DNA from 2 places in the Aminobacter sp. Piv2-1 genome. Region 1 is predicted to be linked to the other one. Evidence: predicted binding sites of a transcription regulator. Region 1 holds the regulator's gene; the other holds the start of a gene.

Region 1 (7,689 bases):
GCAGCCAAGGCCGCTTCGGGCTGATCGCCGAGATCAAGAAGGCGAGCCCGTCGAAAGGCCTGATCCGCGCCGATTTCGATCCGCCGGCGCTCGCCCGCGCCTATGCCGAAGGCGGGGCGGCCTGCCTTTCGGTGCTGACGGACACGCCGTCGTTCCAGGGCGCGCCGGAGTTCCTGACCGCCGCCCGCGACGCGTGCACCCTGCCCGCCTTGCGCAAGGACTTCATGTTCGAGCCCTACCAGGTGCATGAAGCCCGCGCCTGGGGTGCGGACGCCATCCTCATCATCATGGCGAGCCTGACGGACGACGACGCCAGGCGGCTCGAGGACACGGCCTTCGAGCTCGGCATGGACGCGCTGATCGAGGTCCACGACGAAGCCGAGACGGAGCGGGCCATGAAGCTCGCCTCGCGCCTGCTCGGCATCAACAACCGCAACCTGCGCAGCTTCGAGGTGAGCCTGGAGACGTCCGAGCGCCTGGCGCCGATGGTCCCGGCGGACCGCCTGCTCGTCGGCGAGAGCGGTATCTTCACCCACCAGGATTGCCTGAGGCTTGAAAAATCGGGCATCGGCAGCTTCCTCGTCGGCGAGAGCCTGATGCGCCAGGCCGACGTGGCCGCGGCCACGCGGGCGCTGCTCGAAGGCAGCCCGGTCGCGGCGAGCGCCTGACATGGCCGCCCTCACCCACATCGGCGCCACCGGCGAGGCCAACATGGTCGACGTCGGCGACAAGGCCGAGACGACCCGCACCGCGATCGCCGAGGGCACCGTGACGATGCGCCCCGAGACGCTGGCGCTGATCCTGTCCGGCAACGCCAAGAAGGGCGACGTTCTGGGCACGGCGCGCATCGCCGGCATCATGGCCGCCAAGCGCACGCACGAGCTGGTACCCCTCTGCCATCCGATCCTCTTGACCAAGGTGTCGGTCGAGATCGAGCCGGACGAATCGCTGCCCGGCCTCAGGGTGACCGCGCTGGCGCGCGTCACCGGCAAGACCGGCGTCGAGATGGAGGCGCTGACCGCTGCCTCCGTCGCCTGCCTGACCATCTACGACATGGCCAAGGCCGCCGACCGCGGCATGGTGATCTCCGGCATCCGCCTGGTCGAGAAGACCGGCGGCAAGTCGGGCGACTACAGGGCTGTCGACTAGATGGCGCTGCTGCCGGTCGCCGACGCGCTTGAACGGCTGCTCGAAGGCGCGGCCACGGCGGGCACGGAACGCGTCGGCCTCGACGAAGCTTTCGGACGTGTCCTTGGCGCGCCGCTCCACGCCCTGCGCACCCAGCCGCCCTTCGATGCCTCGGCGATGGACGGCTATGCGGTGATCGCGCAGGACATCGCCGACCTGCCCGCCCGGCTTGCGCTGATCGGCGAGGCGGCTGCCGGGCGGCAGTTCGCCGGAAAGATCGCGCGCGGCCAGGCCGTGCGCATCTTCACCGGCGCGCCTGTGCCGGCCGGAGCGGACACGGTGGTCATCCAGGAAAACGTGCGCGATCTCGGCAACGGCGAGGTCGAGGTGTTCGAGCCGACCGCGCCCGGCCGCAACATCCGTACCAAGGGCCTCGACTTCAACGAAGGCGATCTCATCCTCGATGCCGGGCGCCTGATCGACCCGGCAGCGCTGTCGCTCGCGGCCGCCGCCAACCATCCGACGCTCGACGTGCAACGCGCGCCGCTGGTCGCGATCATCGCCACCGGCGACGAATTGCTGCCGCCGGGAAGCACGCCCGGCCCCGACCAGATCATCTCTTCCAATGCCTACGGCGTGGCGGCCATTGCCCGCTCGGTCGGCGCCCGCGTCCTCGATCTCGGCATAGCGCCCGACAAGACCGAATCGATCTCCGCACTCGTCCGGGAGGCGCTCGACGCCGCAGCCGACGTGATCGTCACCCTCGGCGGCGCCTCGGTCGGCGACCACGACCTGGTGCACGGCGTGCTGACCGACCTCGGCATGAAGCTCGACTTCTGGAAGATCGCCATGCGCCCGGGCAAGCCGCTGATGTTCGGACGGCTCGGCGAGACTCGCTGCGTCGGCCTTCCCGGCAATCCGGTGGCGAGCCTCATCTGCTCGCACCTCTTCCTGAAGCCGCTCCTGGCAAAGCTTGCCGGACGGGTCTACGCACCCGACATCCGCGAGGCCGTGCTCGGTGCGCCCATGAAGGCAAACGACCTGCGCCAGGACTATGTGCGCGGCATGGTGAGCGAGACCGACGCCGGCCTGGTCGCCATGCCCTTCGGGGTCCAGGACTCGTCGATGCTGCGAACCCTGGCCGAAGCCAATTGCGTCATCATCCGCGAGCCCTTCGCACCAGCTGCCGAATCTGGCACTGGCTGCCGGGTGCTCATGCTGCGCTGACCGCCCTCGGCACCTTCACCAAAATTTAATCGGTTGCGGAACACAACTGGAACATATAGTGTTTGTTCCGGGTTTGTTTTTCTTTCGATTCCCTTGGGGGCAGCGATGCTGACGCGCAAACAACACGAGCTTCTGCTGTTCATCCATGAGCGGCTGAAGGAGGCGGGCATCCCCCCGTCCTTCGACGAGATGAAGGAGGCGCTGGACCTCGCTTCCAAGTCGGGCATCCATCGCCTGATCACCGCGCTCGAGGAGCGCGGCTTCATCCGGCGTCTGCCCAACAGGGCACGCGCGCTGGAAGTCATCCGTCTGCCAGACTCGATCGCTCCGGGCCTCAACGCCGCCAGGAAGTTCTCGCCGAGTGTCATCGAAGGCAGCCTTGGGCGCAAGCCCGAGCCGTCGCGCGCGCTCTCGGCCGGCAATGACGACGACGCAGGTGCGGCGGTCGCCATCCCGGTGATGGGACGCATCGCCGCCGGCGTGCCGATCGACGCCATCCAGCACAGGACGCATTCGATCTCGGTGCCGCCGGACATGATTTCGGGCGGCGAGCACTATGCGCTCGAGGTCAAGGGCGATTCGATGATCGAGGCCGGCATCTTCGACGGCGACACTGTCATCATCCGCAATGCCAATAGCGCCAATCCGGGCGAGATCGTCGTCGCCCTGGTGGACGACGAGGAGGCGACGCTCAAGCGCTTCCGCCGCAAGGGCGCATCGATCGCGCTCGAGGCCGCCAATCCCGCCTATGAAACCCGCATCTTCGGCCCCGACCGGGTCAAGGTACAGGGCAAGCTGGTCGGGCTGATCCGGCGCTACTAGGGCAATTCAGGAAAAGCGCGAAGCGATTTTCCGCCCGGGATTGCGTGAAAGCGAGGAGATAGAGCGCTTTCGCGATGCGAGGGAAGGCGGAAACGCCCTCAACTCGCCCAGCGCTGGTTAGGAGCGATCGCCTCTCAGGGGGCAGAGCATCCGGTCAGGGTGCAGCGCGTCCGGGCTAGCTCGGCGGGCATTCCGAAGAATGCGCATTCTGCGCCTGGCTGCCTTTCTCGACCGCATTCATGCGATGCCGGGCGCTTCTGTCTGGCTGCAAAACGCTCTATGGCGCAGCCTTCTCCACTGGCGGCTTTGCACGGTCCCGGCGGAAGGGCGGCAGGCCCCGCGCCTCGCGGGAGAACGCCCGCTGCGCATGCCATGGCCGGTACGGCTCGGCTATCGCCCTCTGGATTTCGATTTGACGGACCGCCGCCTCCCCTTTTTCAGGCAAGAACGCGGCCACGCTGCCGAAACGCGCCAGGTCGCGCTTGGTGACCACGGTCGTCGCCGAATTCGCGCACGGGTCCCGCGCCGTCGCGTCGTCGATCACGATCAGGCTCGCCACGACGCATGCAGGTTTCGCCGTTGCCGCGTTGCCGGCATAGGCGATCACGGCGCCTGACGGGTGCTCGATGGTGCAAAGGCCGCCGTCGCAGATAAAGGCCCGCCGGCGGTCCGGTTTTTCTTCTCCTTGCAGGGACATGGCCGACTCTGGCGGCAGCGCGGCATCTGGCCGCGCGGCGGAGGCCTTCGCGGTCGGGGCCGCCTTGCCGCCCGCGCCAACCGGGCCGACCAGGTCCTCCGCCACAACCGCCCTCTTCCAGCTGTCGGTGATGAAGTCGCTCGGACGTGCGCGGTTGACCGCCAGCCTGCCGTCCGCTGTCGGCACGCCGACCAGCCGGCCGTCTTCGGAGATCAATATGTCTGGCGTCCTTGCCTCGCCGAGCAGCAGCAATCCACTCGCGGCGAACGGCAGGGCGGCTAACCTCAGCCGGGTGGTCGCCATGGAGGCGACGCAGAGCGCAACCGTCACGAGGATCACCGACCGGGCGGAAATCAGGCGGACGGCGTCGACCGGCGACCGCTCGGAGAACCATTGCGCCAGGGCGATCATCGCGCCCAGACCCCGCCCCATCGTGTCGAGGAACAGCCCATCCAGGCCAAGCGGCATCAGCACGCCGGCGGCAACCGCAAAAGGCATCACCAGCACCGAGACGATGGGCATCACCGCCAGGTTGGCGAAGAGGCTGAGCGGCGAGATGCGCTGGAAATGCCACGCCCCGAACACACTCGTCGCCAGCCCGGCGATCAGCGAGGTTGCCAGAAGCCCGACTGCCAGGGCCCAGAGCCTGCGCCACGTCTTTGCCGCGAGCGAACGCTGGATCGCCGGTTGCGCCTGGTCGGTCGGCCTGTCCGACCACCAGCCATAAGCGCCGACCAGTGCCGCGGTTGCCGCGAACGACATCTGGAAGCTCGGACCGACCACCTCGTGGGGAGATGCGAGAATGACGATGATGGCCGAGATCGCGAGGTTGCGCATGGTCAGGGCGGCGCGGTCGAACAGCACGGCCGTCAACATGACGGCGAGCATGATGAAGCTGCGCTGCGCCGCAACTTCGGCACCGGAAATGGAAAGATAGCCGCCGGTGGAGACCAGGGCAGCGAGGGCGGCGTATTTCTTCACCGGATGCCGGGATGCGAAGGCCGGAAAGGCCGCAAAACCGAACCGCAGGCCCAGCATGACGGTTCCGGCGACCATGGCCATGTGCAGGCCCGAAATGGAGATGATGTGATAGAGGCCCGTCCGCCGCAGCGCTTCGTTGACCTCCTCCGGAATGCCGCCACGCACGCCGACCATGAGTGCCGCGGCGATTTCGCCCTCCACGCCGCCGATCCGGTCGCGGATGCGCAGGGCAATGCGGTCGCGAAGGTTTCCGAGCCAGGCCTCGATCCCAAGGGCGAGCGCAACAGGTTGCGCGTCCGCGACCAGTTCCGGCCCCTTCATGAAGAAGCCGCTGGCGCCGATCCCGTCGAAGTAGCTTTCGAAGGAGAAGTCGTAGCTGCCGGGCCGAATCGGACCGGAGGGCGGCATCAGCCGCGCATAGCCGCTGACCAGGGATCCCGCCGCGAGACCTGCCGGCGCCCGGCGCGCCGTCAGGCGCACGCGATCCGGCGCATAGCGCAGCGTTGGCCGCGCGGTGGCAATGACGTCGATGGTCAGGCGGACGCGCCCCTTGTCGAGCCGGTCGATCTCCACCACGCGGCCCTGCAACTGCGTCGATATCTCGGCGCCGAGCATTTTCGTGCCCAGGCGGGCGGTTTCGAGCTTTGCCGCCGCCATGCCGAGCAGGCAGAAGGCCAGAGCGGCCAGCCCGTAGTGAAGCCATCTCCTGGTGCGCGCGGCCAACGCCAGCACTGCCATGACCAGGGCTGCCGACGCGATCGGCAGCAAGGCCGGCTCCTCGGCGAGGCTGAAATAGGCCAGCACCCCAACCGCCAGGAACACCGGGACGAGCAGGAACGCCACGCCGCGGTCGAGTTCGGTCTCGATTGCCGCTGCCAGTGTCCGGACCGTGAAGCGTCCATGGACGACGGCCATGGGAGTCTGCATCCACGACCGCCGATTGCCCGGCCGCGGCGCGTGATTTGTACCTGCGGACAATGGCTGAGGGTCGCGCCGACGCGCCCAGGTAAGCGGGGGCAACGCCTCGCCGCCGGCGAGCAGGACGCGCTCGGCCGTCTCCGCGACCGGTCTTTCGCCGGCTCGCCCCTCCCGCACATGGTCGCCCATCGGGCATGCCCCTTGCGCCCCTGACCTTCTATGCTACATCAACGCCACCGAAACGCCATGCGCCGCCGGTCTCCGGCCGGGCGACGCCATGCCTGCCTTGGAATTCGCCATGCCCGTCGTCACCCGCTTCGCCCCCTCGCCCACCGGCTACCTGCATATCGGCGGGGCCCGCACCGCACTTTTCAACTGGCTCTATGCCCGCCATACCGACGGCAAGATGCTGCTGCGTATCGAAGACACCGATCGCGAGCGCTCGACCGACGCGGCGACCGCGGCGATCCTCGAGGGCCTGACCTGGCTGGGACTCACCTGGGAGGGCGAGCCGATCTCGCAGTTCGAGCGCGCCCCGCGCCATCGCGAGGTGGCCGAGGAGCTCGTCCGCATGGGCAAGGCCTATTATTGCTACGCCTCGCCGGCCGAACTCGACGAGATGCGCGAGAAGGCGCGCGCCGAGGGCCGCCCGCCGCGCTATGACGGCCGCTGGCGCGACCGCGACCCGTCCGAGGCACCGGCCGGCGTGAAGCCGGTCATCCGCATCAAGGCACCGACCGAGGGTGAGACGCTGGTGCGCGACCGCGTGCAGGGCGACGTGCGCTTCCCCAACAAGGACCTCGACGATTTCATCATCCTGCGTTCGGACGGCGTGCCGACCTACATGCACGCCGTGGTCGTCGACGACCATGACATGGGCGTCACCCACATCATCCGCGGCGACGACCATTTGACCAATGCCGCGCGCCAGACGGTGATCTACGATGCCATGGGCTGGGACGTGCCCGTGATGTCGCACATACCGCTGATCCACGGCGCCGATGGCGCCAAGCTGTCGAAGCGCCACGGCGCCCTCGGCGTCGACGCCTACCGGGCCATGGGTTACCTGCCGGAAGCCCTGCTCAACTATCTCGCCCGCCTCGGCTGGAGCCATGGCGACGACGAGGTGATGAGCATCGCCGACATGATCGGCTGGTTCGAGATCGAGGACGTCAACAAGGGCGCCGCGCGCTTCGACTTCGCCAAGCTCGAGGCGCTGAACGGCATCCACATGCGCCAGATGGACGACGCCAGGCTGCTCGACATCTTCATCGCCACCCTGCCCTACCTGCCCAATGGCGCAATCGTTGCCGAGGGCCTCAACGACCGCACCAAGGCGCAACTGCTCGCCGCCATGCCCGGCCTGAAGGAGCGCGCCAAGACGCTGGTCGAGCTGGCAGACGGTGCTGCTTTCCTGTTCGCCCTGCGCCCGCTGGCCGTCGACGAGAAGGCAGCCGGTCTGCTGGCTGGTCCGGCCAAGGACATCCTCAAGGGTGCGCATGCAGCCCTTTCGACGGTGGCAGGCGCAGACTGGAACGCGGCCTCCGCCGAGGCTGCAATCCGCGAGTTCGCCGGTCGCGAAAATGTGAAATTGGGCGGGGTCGCCCAGCCGTTGCGCGCCGCCCTGACCGGCAAGAGCACCTCCCCCGGCGTGTTCGATGTACTCGCCGTTCTGGGGCGCGACGAAAGTCTGGCCCGCATTTCTGATCAAATCGATTAGGTCAGCAGTGCTTTCCTAATTTTGCATTGTAATGAGGCTTTTGCGGTGCAACATTGCGGCAACAGGCTAATTTGACAGCAGCGGGAAAGCTGGAGGGCGAGACCGAGCGTTCCGGACCTATCGGGTTGCTTGTTAAGAAGATTGCGCCGCCCAGCGGCAACTCAGCACTAAGGAGTATGCGATGACAGATTCAACC
Region 2 (7,689 bases), on a different contig from region 1:
TGCGACACCGAAAGAGCCGCACCTGCCTGTTCGCCGCCAACGGCCTCGTCGAAGCGCACTTGCGCGCCCTTCGCGGTAATCGAGAACTTCGGCTCCGCCCCGAGGTCGACCACGGCACTGCCGTCCGCGGTATAGGGGTCGTCAAGCGGCCCGGTTTCGAAGCGGAACTCCTCGACCGCGAGCCTGGCGTGGTCCAGCGCGAACTTGCCCTTCAGCCTGAAGCCGGGATCGGCGGCCTCTTCCGGCTTCGCCTTGGCCGTCCCCGCACCCGGTTTGATTTCGGGCTCGCTCGCCGTGACGTCGAAGCCGCCGGCATAAAGCACCCGCCCGCCCGGCGCGCTGACATTGCCGTCGCTCTCCAGCGCAAAGCCGTAGCCTGCCGGCGTCGCGCGTACCCTGAGCCGCATCTGGCCGTCGGCGTCCGCCGCACCCGTAGACGCCGTCAGCCGCGTGGCCACCCCATCGACGCGCAAGCCACCGTCGATCCGCCAGGGGCCGGTGAGCGCCCGCGCCGACACCACCGTATCGATTTCCGACAGCACCAGGTTGCGTGCGCCGGACGCGTGCCGGATCGTCACCTGACCGTCGGTGACCGTCAGCTTTTCGATGGCGATCTGCCTGACGTTGAAGGGCGCCGACGGCCGCATCGTCCAGTCGACCGTGCCATCGGCGGCCACGTCGATGACCGCCTTCGGTCGCACCAGCCGCATGTCGAAGATGAAGAACTCGCCGCTGAGCAACGGGGCGAGTTCGGCATCCATCGAGAAGGTCTCGACCGTCATCGCCGGTTCGGCGCCGTCGCCCACGATCACGTCGGAAAAGGTCACTGACGGAAACGGCAGGATGCGCGCGGTGACCTCGCCCTCGACGGTCACCTTGCGGCCGAGGATCGCGCTTGCCTGGCGCTCGAAATCGGCCTTGTAGCCCGACCAGTCGACAAAATACGGTCCCACCAGCGCCGCGAACAGCACCAGGACGAACATTCCACCAACGATTACAAACAGGCGAGCGAGCATTGCCTCGGGGCAAATCTTTTCATGCGTCCCGGGCATCTAGCCGAGGAGCGTGGTCATTTGGTGACATGCTGGGCCGCGGCGCGTCAACGCCGCGGCTGGCATGCCCCCACAAAAAGCGAAGGCTTTCGGCCACCTTCCAGGCGGTCCGGTTGCCGGCCAGGCATCCGGATCGCCGGTTGTTATGCAGCGCGGCGCATGCGGATCACCTCGAGCGGCCGGCCTTCGTCGTCCTCGTCGTGCCTGAGCGTCTCGGCGAAGCCCAGTCGTCGGTAGAAGCCGACGGCCGTGTCATTGGCGGCATAGACCTCGACCTCGAGGTCACCCTTCAACCCTGCCGCGTGCAGCACCAGTGCCTTGCCCAGTCCGTGGCCATGGGCCGCAGGATCGACGAACAACCCGCCGATGAAGTCGTCGATCAGGCCGATGAAGCCTGCAGGCTCGCCGTCGAGCTCGGCCACCCAGTTTTCGGCCTGCGGCAGGTAGAACTCCCTGACCTTGGCCTGCTGGCCGAGCAGGTCGGCCTCGGGCAGGAAGGGATGGCCGACGAAAGAGGCTTCGAGCCATATCTCGGCCAGCCGCTCGCGATCAGCAACGGAATAGGCGCGGATGGTCGCGCCATGAGCGTGTTTCATGGATTTGTCCTTGGAATATGCGTTCAGAGATGGGCGTAAGCACACCCGTTCGGCCCTTCGGCCGCGTCAATCTTCAGGAGATGAAGTCTCTGCGCATGAAATTCCCTGTTGGACGACGTCGGACTAGCAAGCTGCCGCCAAGGGGTCAACGCCTGCCCTACTGCGGCGCCGGCAGGATCTTGCCCGGGTTCATGATGTTGAGCGGATCGAGCGCCTGCTTGATAGCCCGCATCACTTGAACGCCATGGCCGTGCTCGCGCTCCATCAGCCCCATCTTGCCCTGGCCGATGCCGTGCTCGCCGGTCGAGGTGCCGTCCATGGCGATCGCCCGCTCGGCCAGCCGCTTCACGAACTCCTCGGCGCGGCCGATGTCGGCCGGATCGTTCGGATCCATCAGCACCAGCGTATGGAAGTTGCCGTCGCCGACATGGCCGACGATCGGCGCGATCAGCCTGAGGCGTTCGATATCGGCCTCGGTCTCGGCAATGCATTCGGCCAGCCGCGAGATCGGCACGCAGGCATCCGTCGACAGCGCGCGTGCGCCGGGCCGCAGCGTCTGCGATGCCCAATAGGCGTCGTGGCGCGCCTTCCACAACTTCGCCCGCTCCTCGGCCACCTTGGTCCACAGGAACGGCCCGCCGCCATGTTCGGCCGCGATCTCGCCGAAACTTTCCGCCTGCTCGGCCACGCTCGCATCGGAGCCATGGAACTCGAGGAAAAGGCAGGGGCTCTCGGGATAGTCGAGCTTCGAATAGGTCTTCATCGCCCGCATCTGCAGTGCGTTGACCAGTTCGATGCGTGCCACCGGGATGCCCATCTGGATCGTCGCGATCACCGCCTGGCAGGCCGCCTCGACCGTCGGGAACGGGCAGACGCCGCCCGAAATCGCCTGCGGAATGCCCTGCAGTCTGAGCGTGATCTCGGTGATGATGCCGAGCGTGCCTTCCGATCCGACCAGAAGCCGCGTCAGGTCGTAGCCGGCCGAGCTCTTGCGCGCCCGGTGCGAGGTCACCACCTCGCTGCCATCGGCCATGACGGCCCGCAGCGACAGCACGTTCTCGCGCATCGTGCCGTAGCGCACCGCATTGGTGCCCGAGGCGCGGGTCGCCGCCATGCCGCCGAGGCTGGCATTCGCGCCCGGATCGATGGGGAAGAACAGGCCGGTGTCGCGCAGATAGTTGTTCAGTGCCTCGCGCGTCACGCCTGCCTCGACCGTGCAGTCGAGATCGTCGGCATTGACCGAGATTATCTTGTCCATCCGCGACGTGTCGACCGAAATACCGCCGGCGGGCGCGTTTACATGCCCTTCGAGCGAGGTCCCCGTGCCGAAGGCGATCACCGGCACGCGGTGCGCAGCGCAGACCCGCACGACGTCCTGCACGTCGGCAGTGCGTTCGGCGAACACCACGCCGTCCGGCGCCTGGTTGGGCAGGTAGGTGGTGGTGTGGCCGTGCTGCTCGCGGATCGACTGCCCGGTCTGGAATCGCTCGCCGAACTTCTGCTTGAGGATGCCCAGCGCCGCGGCGATCCCCTCCTCGTTGCGGGTCATCGCCTTCAGGTCGCTCAGAGCCATCTTTTCCTCCGCGATTGGAACAGCCTGGCGCCTTGCCGGCACCCTATGCTCCGGTAATCTGCCAGCCCCGGCGGTTTGTCCAGCGCCACCAAAGGCCAAAGTCGAAGAGGATCACCTATGCCAGCCCCGTTCGTCTCGCGCGTCATGGAGGTCGAAAACGACTGGATCGACTACAACGGCCACATGAACATGGCCTACTACAATGTCCTGTTCGACCGCTGCTGCGACCAGGCGCTCGACCTGCTCGGCATGGGCGCTGCCTATGTCCGCGACAGGAAGCTCACCGTCTACACGGCGGAGGTGCATCTCTGCTACGTGCAGGAACTGCACCGCGGCGACAAGGTCACGGCGACCTTCCACCTGCTCGACCACGACGAGAAGCGCTTCCGCGTCTACCAGGAACTGCACCATGTCGACGGATGGCTGGCCGCGACCTCGGAAAACCTGTCGCTCCATGTCGACATGAGCGGCCCGAAGGTGGCTCCCATGCCAGCCGACATCATGGCCAACCTCGAGACGATGCGCGCCGCCCACTCGGCACTGCCCATGCCCGAGCGCGCCGGCCGGTCGATCGGCATCAGGCGCAAGTCGGCATAGTGGCCTCGGCGCCACAGGCGATTAACCTTACCTGTTCATAACCTGAATCGCAGCCGGCGGTTCGTTGATCGGCCGCCGCCTCGCCCCGAAAATCCGACGCAGCGAAGTTGAGTCGCGGCGGCGGGCACCGGACGGCTTGAGGCAAGGCATGCACACGGACATAGAAGCGACGGCCAGCAAGCTTGCCTGCGATCCCCGCATCAGCGATTACGATTTCTGGCGCTCGCTCAGGAACCTCAACAACGAGATATTCGAGATCGCCAACAACAACGGGCCGATCCCGATCGAGATGCTACGCTGGCGCGTCATCCTGCGCCAGGCGCGCTCCAAGCGCGGGGTCGTCTGAGCGCTTCGCCGCGCCAGGCCGGCTGGCCCGGCCGTTCGGGCGGCCGTCGGCCAGCCTTAGCGAATGGGGGCCTAGCCCAGCTTCTCCTTCAAGAACTTGATCGTCCGCCCCCAGGCCAGTTCCGCCGCAGCCTTGTTGTAGCGAGCTTCCGATGTGTCGTTGTTGAAGGCGTGCTGAGCCCCTTCGTAGACGAAGATCTGGAAATCCTTGCCGGCCTTTTCCAGCGCCGCCTTGTAGGCATCGATGCCGGCGTTGATACGCTCGTCCATGCCGGCATAGTGCAGCAGCATCGCCGCCTTGATCCTGGCGACGGCGGCCCCGTCCTTGGGCTGGGCGCCATAATAGGCGACAGCGGCCTTGAGGTCGGGCGCATTGACGGCGAGCAGGTTGACCGTGCCGCCGCCCCAGCAGAAGCCCACGGTGCCGACATTGCCGTTAGAAAGCTCGTGCGCCTTGAGGAAGGCAACCGTCGCCACGCCGTTCGCCACCGTCTGCGCCGGATCCAGCTCGCCGAACATCTCGCGCGCCTTGTCCTCGTCGGCTGGCGTTCCGCCCAGCGGCGACAGATAGTCGGGCGCAAGCGCGACGAAGCCTTCGAGCGCGATCCTGCGCGCCACGTCGCGGATATGCGGGTTCAGTCCCCGGTTCTCGTGGATGACGATGACGGCGGGCAGCTTGCCGGACTGGTCGGCGGGCCTGACGAGATAGCCCTTCATCTCGCCCGTGCCGCCCGGATAGGCAATGTCCTCGCCCTTCAGCCGCCGGTCGTCCTCGGCCACGATCGCCGCCTGCGCCTGATTGGCCGCGAGCATCGGCGCGATCGCCGCCGCCGCCGCGGCCGTCCCGGTGAGCCTGGTCAGCTTCTCCATGAAGCCGCGCCGGTCGAGCGTCAGGTGGGTATATTCGTCATAGGCGTCGATCATCGCCTGGGTGATGGCAGGTCCGGTCATGTCGCGCTCCTGTCTTGCCTGTATCGGCAACGAATCTAGCGCGCGAAATCTTCACCGCTCTCACTGTTGCGTGATCCGGATTGCCGGAATTTGCCACGATCGGGCGTGCCCGCCCCTCGCGGGCGGCACGGTTGCCGGACAGGTCGATAGCCTTGCTTCCAGCCCCAGACCCGCTGCTGCAGGCCCGGCCGCCGGCCGACAAGCCGGGCACAAAGGGGAACAAAACAGAGACGGTTCTGGCCTTTCCGCCCCGAATCACTACATTCGGGGCAATGTCAGGTTTTCCGGACGACATGCCGTTCTTCGACGAGCCCGGTGGGATGCCACCCCGGCCCGCTGGTGCGCCTGCACCGGGCGGCATTGCCGCGCGCGCCATGGCCGCCCGCCAGGCACCGGCTGCGCCCGACTATCTCAAGGGCCTGAATCCCGAGCAGCGCCAGGCGGTCGAGACCACAGAAGGTCCCGTGCTTGTGCTCGCCGGCGCGGGCACCGGCAAGACGCGCGTGCTCACCACCCGCATCGCCCACATCCTCAGCCAGGGCCGCGCCTATCCCAGCCAGGTTCTCGCCGTCACCTTCACCAACAAGGCGGCGCGCGAGATGAAGCAGCGTATCGCGCTGCTGGTCGGCGAGGCGGTCGAGGGCATGCCCTGGCTCGGCACCTTCCACTCCATCGGCGTCAAGATGCTGCGCCGCCATGCCGAGCTGGCCGGCCTGCGCTCGGACTTCACCATCCTCGACACCGACGACGTCATCCGCCTCATCAAGCAGCTGATCCAGGCCGAGGGCCTCGACGACAAGCGCTGGCCGGCGCGCCAGTTCGCCATGATGATCGACGGCTGGAAGAACAAGGGCCTCGGCCCGTCCGAAATCCCCGAGGGCGACGCCCGCTCCTTTGCCAACGGCAAGGGCCGCGAACTCTACAAGGCCTATCAGGACCGCCTGCAGACCCTGAACGCCTGCGACTTCGGCGATCTGCTGTGCCATCCGATCCGCATCTTCCGCGCCTATCCGGACGTGCTGAAGGAATACCACAAGCGCTTCAAGTACATCCTGGTCGACGAGTACCAGGACACCAACACGGCCCAATACATGTGGCTGCGGCTCCTGGCTCAGGAAACGGGAGCCCCGGGGCAAAAAAACGTCTGCTGCGTCGGCGACGACGACCAGTCGATCTATGGCTGGCGCGGCGCCGAGGTCGACAACATCCTGCGCTTCGACAAGGATTTTCCGGGGGCCACCGTCATCCGGCTGGAGCGCAACTACCGCTCGACCGCCCATATCCTGGGTGCGGCCGCTCATCTGATCGCACACAACGAGGGCCGCCTCGGCAAGACGCTGTTCACCGAACAGGCCGATCCCGACGACGCCAAGGTCAACGTCCACGCCGCCTGGGATTCCGAGGAGGAAGCCCGCGCCGTCGGCGAGACGATCGAGCAGCTGCAGCGCCAGAAACACAATCTCAACGACATGGCGATCCTCGTCCGTGCCTCGTTCCAGATGCGCGAGTTCGAAGACCGCTTCGTCACGCTCGGCCTGAACTACCGCGTCATCGGCGGCCCGCGCTTCTACGAGCGCCAGGAAATCCGCGACGCCATGGCCTATTTCCGCGTCGTCGCCCAGCCCGCCGACGACCTCGCCTTCGAGCGCATCGTCAACGTGCCCAAGCGCGGCCTCGGCGAGGCCGCCATCCGCCAGGTCCACGATACGGCGCGCGCACTCGGCGTGCCCATGCTCCAGGCAGCAAGCCAGCTCGCCGAAAGCGACGAGCTAAAACCCAAGCCGCGCGCCGCACTGCGCGAGGTCGCCGCCAATTTCGAGCGCTGGCAGAAGGCGCTCGACAACACCCCCCACACCGAACTCGCCGAGATCATCCTCGAGGAGAGCGGCTACACCGACATGTGGAAGAACGACCGCTCGGCCGAAGCGCCGGGCCGGCTCGAAAACCTCAAGGAGCTGATCCGCTCCATGGAGGAATACGAGTCGCTGCGTTCCTTCCTCGAGCATGTCGCCCTCGTCATGGACGCCGAGCAGGACGAGCAGCTCGACGCCGTCTCGATCATGACGCTGCATTCGGCCAAGGGCCTCGAATTCGAGACCGTGTTCCTGCCCGGCTGGGAGGAAGGCCTGTTCCCGCACCAGCGCGCCCTCGACGAAGGCGGCCGCTCGGGCCTCGAGGAAGAGCGCCGCCTGGCTTACGTCGGCGTCACCCGCGCCAAGAAGAACCTGCACATCTGGTTCGTCTCCAACCGCCGCATCCATGGCCTGTGGCAGTCGACCATCCCCTCGCGCTTCCTCGACGAGCTGCCGGAGGCGCATGTCGAGGTGGCGGAAGCCGGCAATTCCTATGGCGGCTATGGCGGCGGCGGGCGCAATCCCTACGGCGCCTCGCGTTTCGACGACGTCGGCCAGAAATCCTTCTCCAACACCTATGCCACTCCGGGCTGGCAGCGGGCGCAGCAGAACCGCACCGAGGCCACCGACCGCAACTGGGGTTCGCGCTCCGGCCATTCGGTCGAGCGCATCGGCTATGGCGAGACCGATTCCGGCTTCGGCGCCGGCCGCGGCTCGGTCAA

What was found. The regulator LexA, encoded in region 1, represses DNA repair genes until DNA is damaged. The targets are predictions, from matches to a motif close to TGTTCNNNNTGTGTTCNG.
Region 2: the regulator LexA is predicted to act here: its motif matches at 5,330-5,347, upstream of AmiPiv_RS17475 (ATP-dependent helicase).

The regions. Positions count from the first base shown of each region.
Region 1 covers NZ_JARKMU010000016.1:45,661-53,349, reverse strand. The annotation lists gene trpC (indole-3-glycerol phosphate synthase TrpC) at 1-668, shown strand, start outside; gene moaC (cyclic pyranopterin monophosphate synthase MoaC) at 670-1,149, shown strand; gene AmiPiv_RS23410 (molybdopterin molybdotransferase MoeA) at 1,150-2,355, shown strand; gene lexA (transcriptional repressor LexA) at 2,461-3,177, shown strand; gene AmiPiv_RS23400 (ComEC/Rec2 family competence protein) at 3,455-5,782, opposite strand; gene gltX (glutamate--tRNA ligase) at 6,072-7,493, shown strand; gene gltA (citrate synthase) at 7,675-7,689, shown strand, end outside.
Region 2 covers NZ_JARKMU010000009.1:133,110-140,798, reverse strand. The annotation lists gene AmiPiv_RS17505 (AsmA family protein) at 1-1,016, opposite strand, end outside; gene AmiPiv_RS17500 (GNAT family N-acetyltransferase) at 1,196-1,648, opposite strand; gene AmiPiv_RS17495 (FAD-binding oxidoreductase) at 1,806-3,221, opposite strand; gene AmiPiv_RS17490 (thioesterase family protein) at 3,339-3,818, shown strand; gene AmiPiv_RS17485 (hypothetical protein) at 3,967-4,164, shown strand; gene AmiPiv_RS17480 (dienelactone hydrolase family protein) at 4,236-5,114, opposite strand; gene AmiPiv_RS17475 (ATP-dependent helicase) at 5,387-7,689, shown strand, end outside.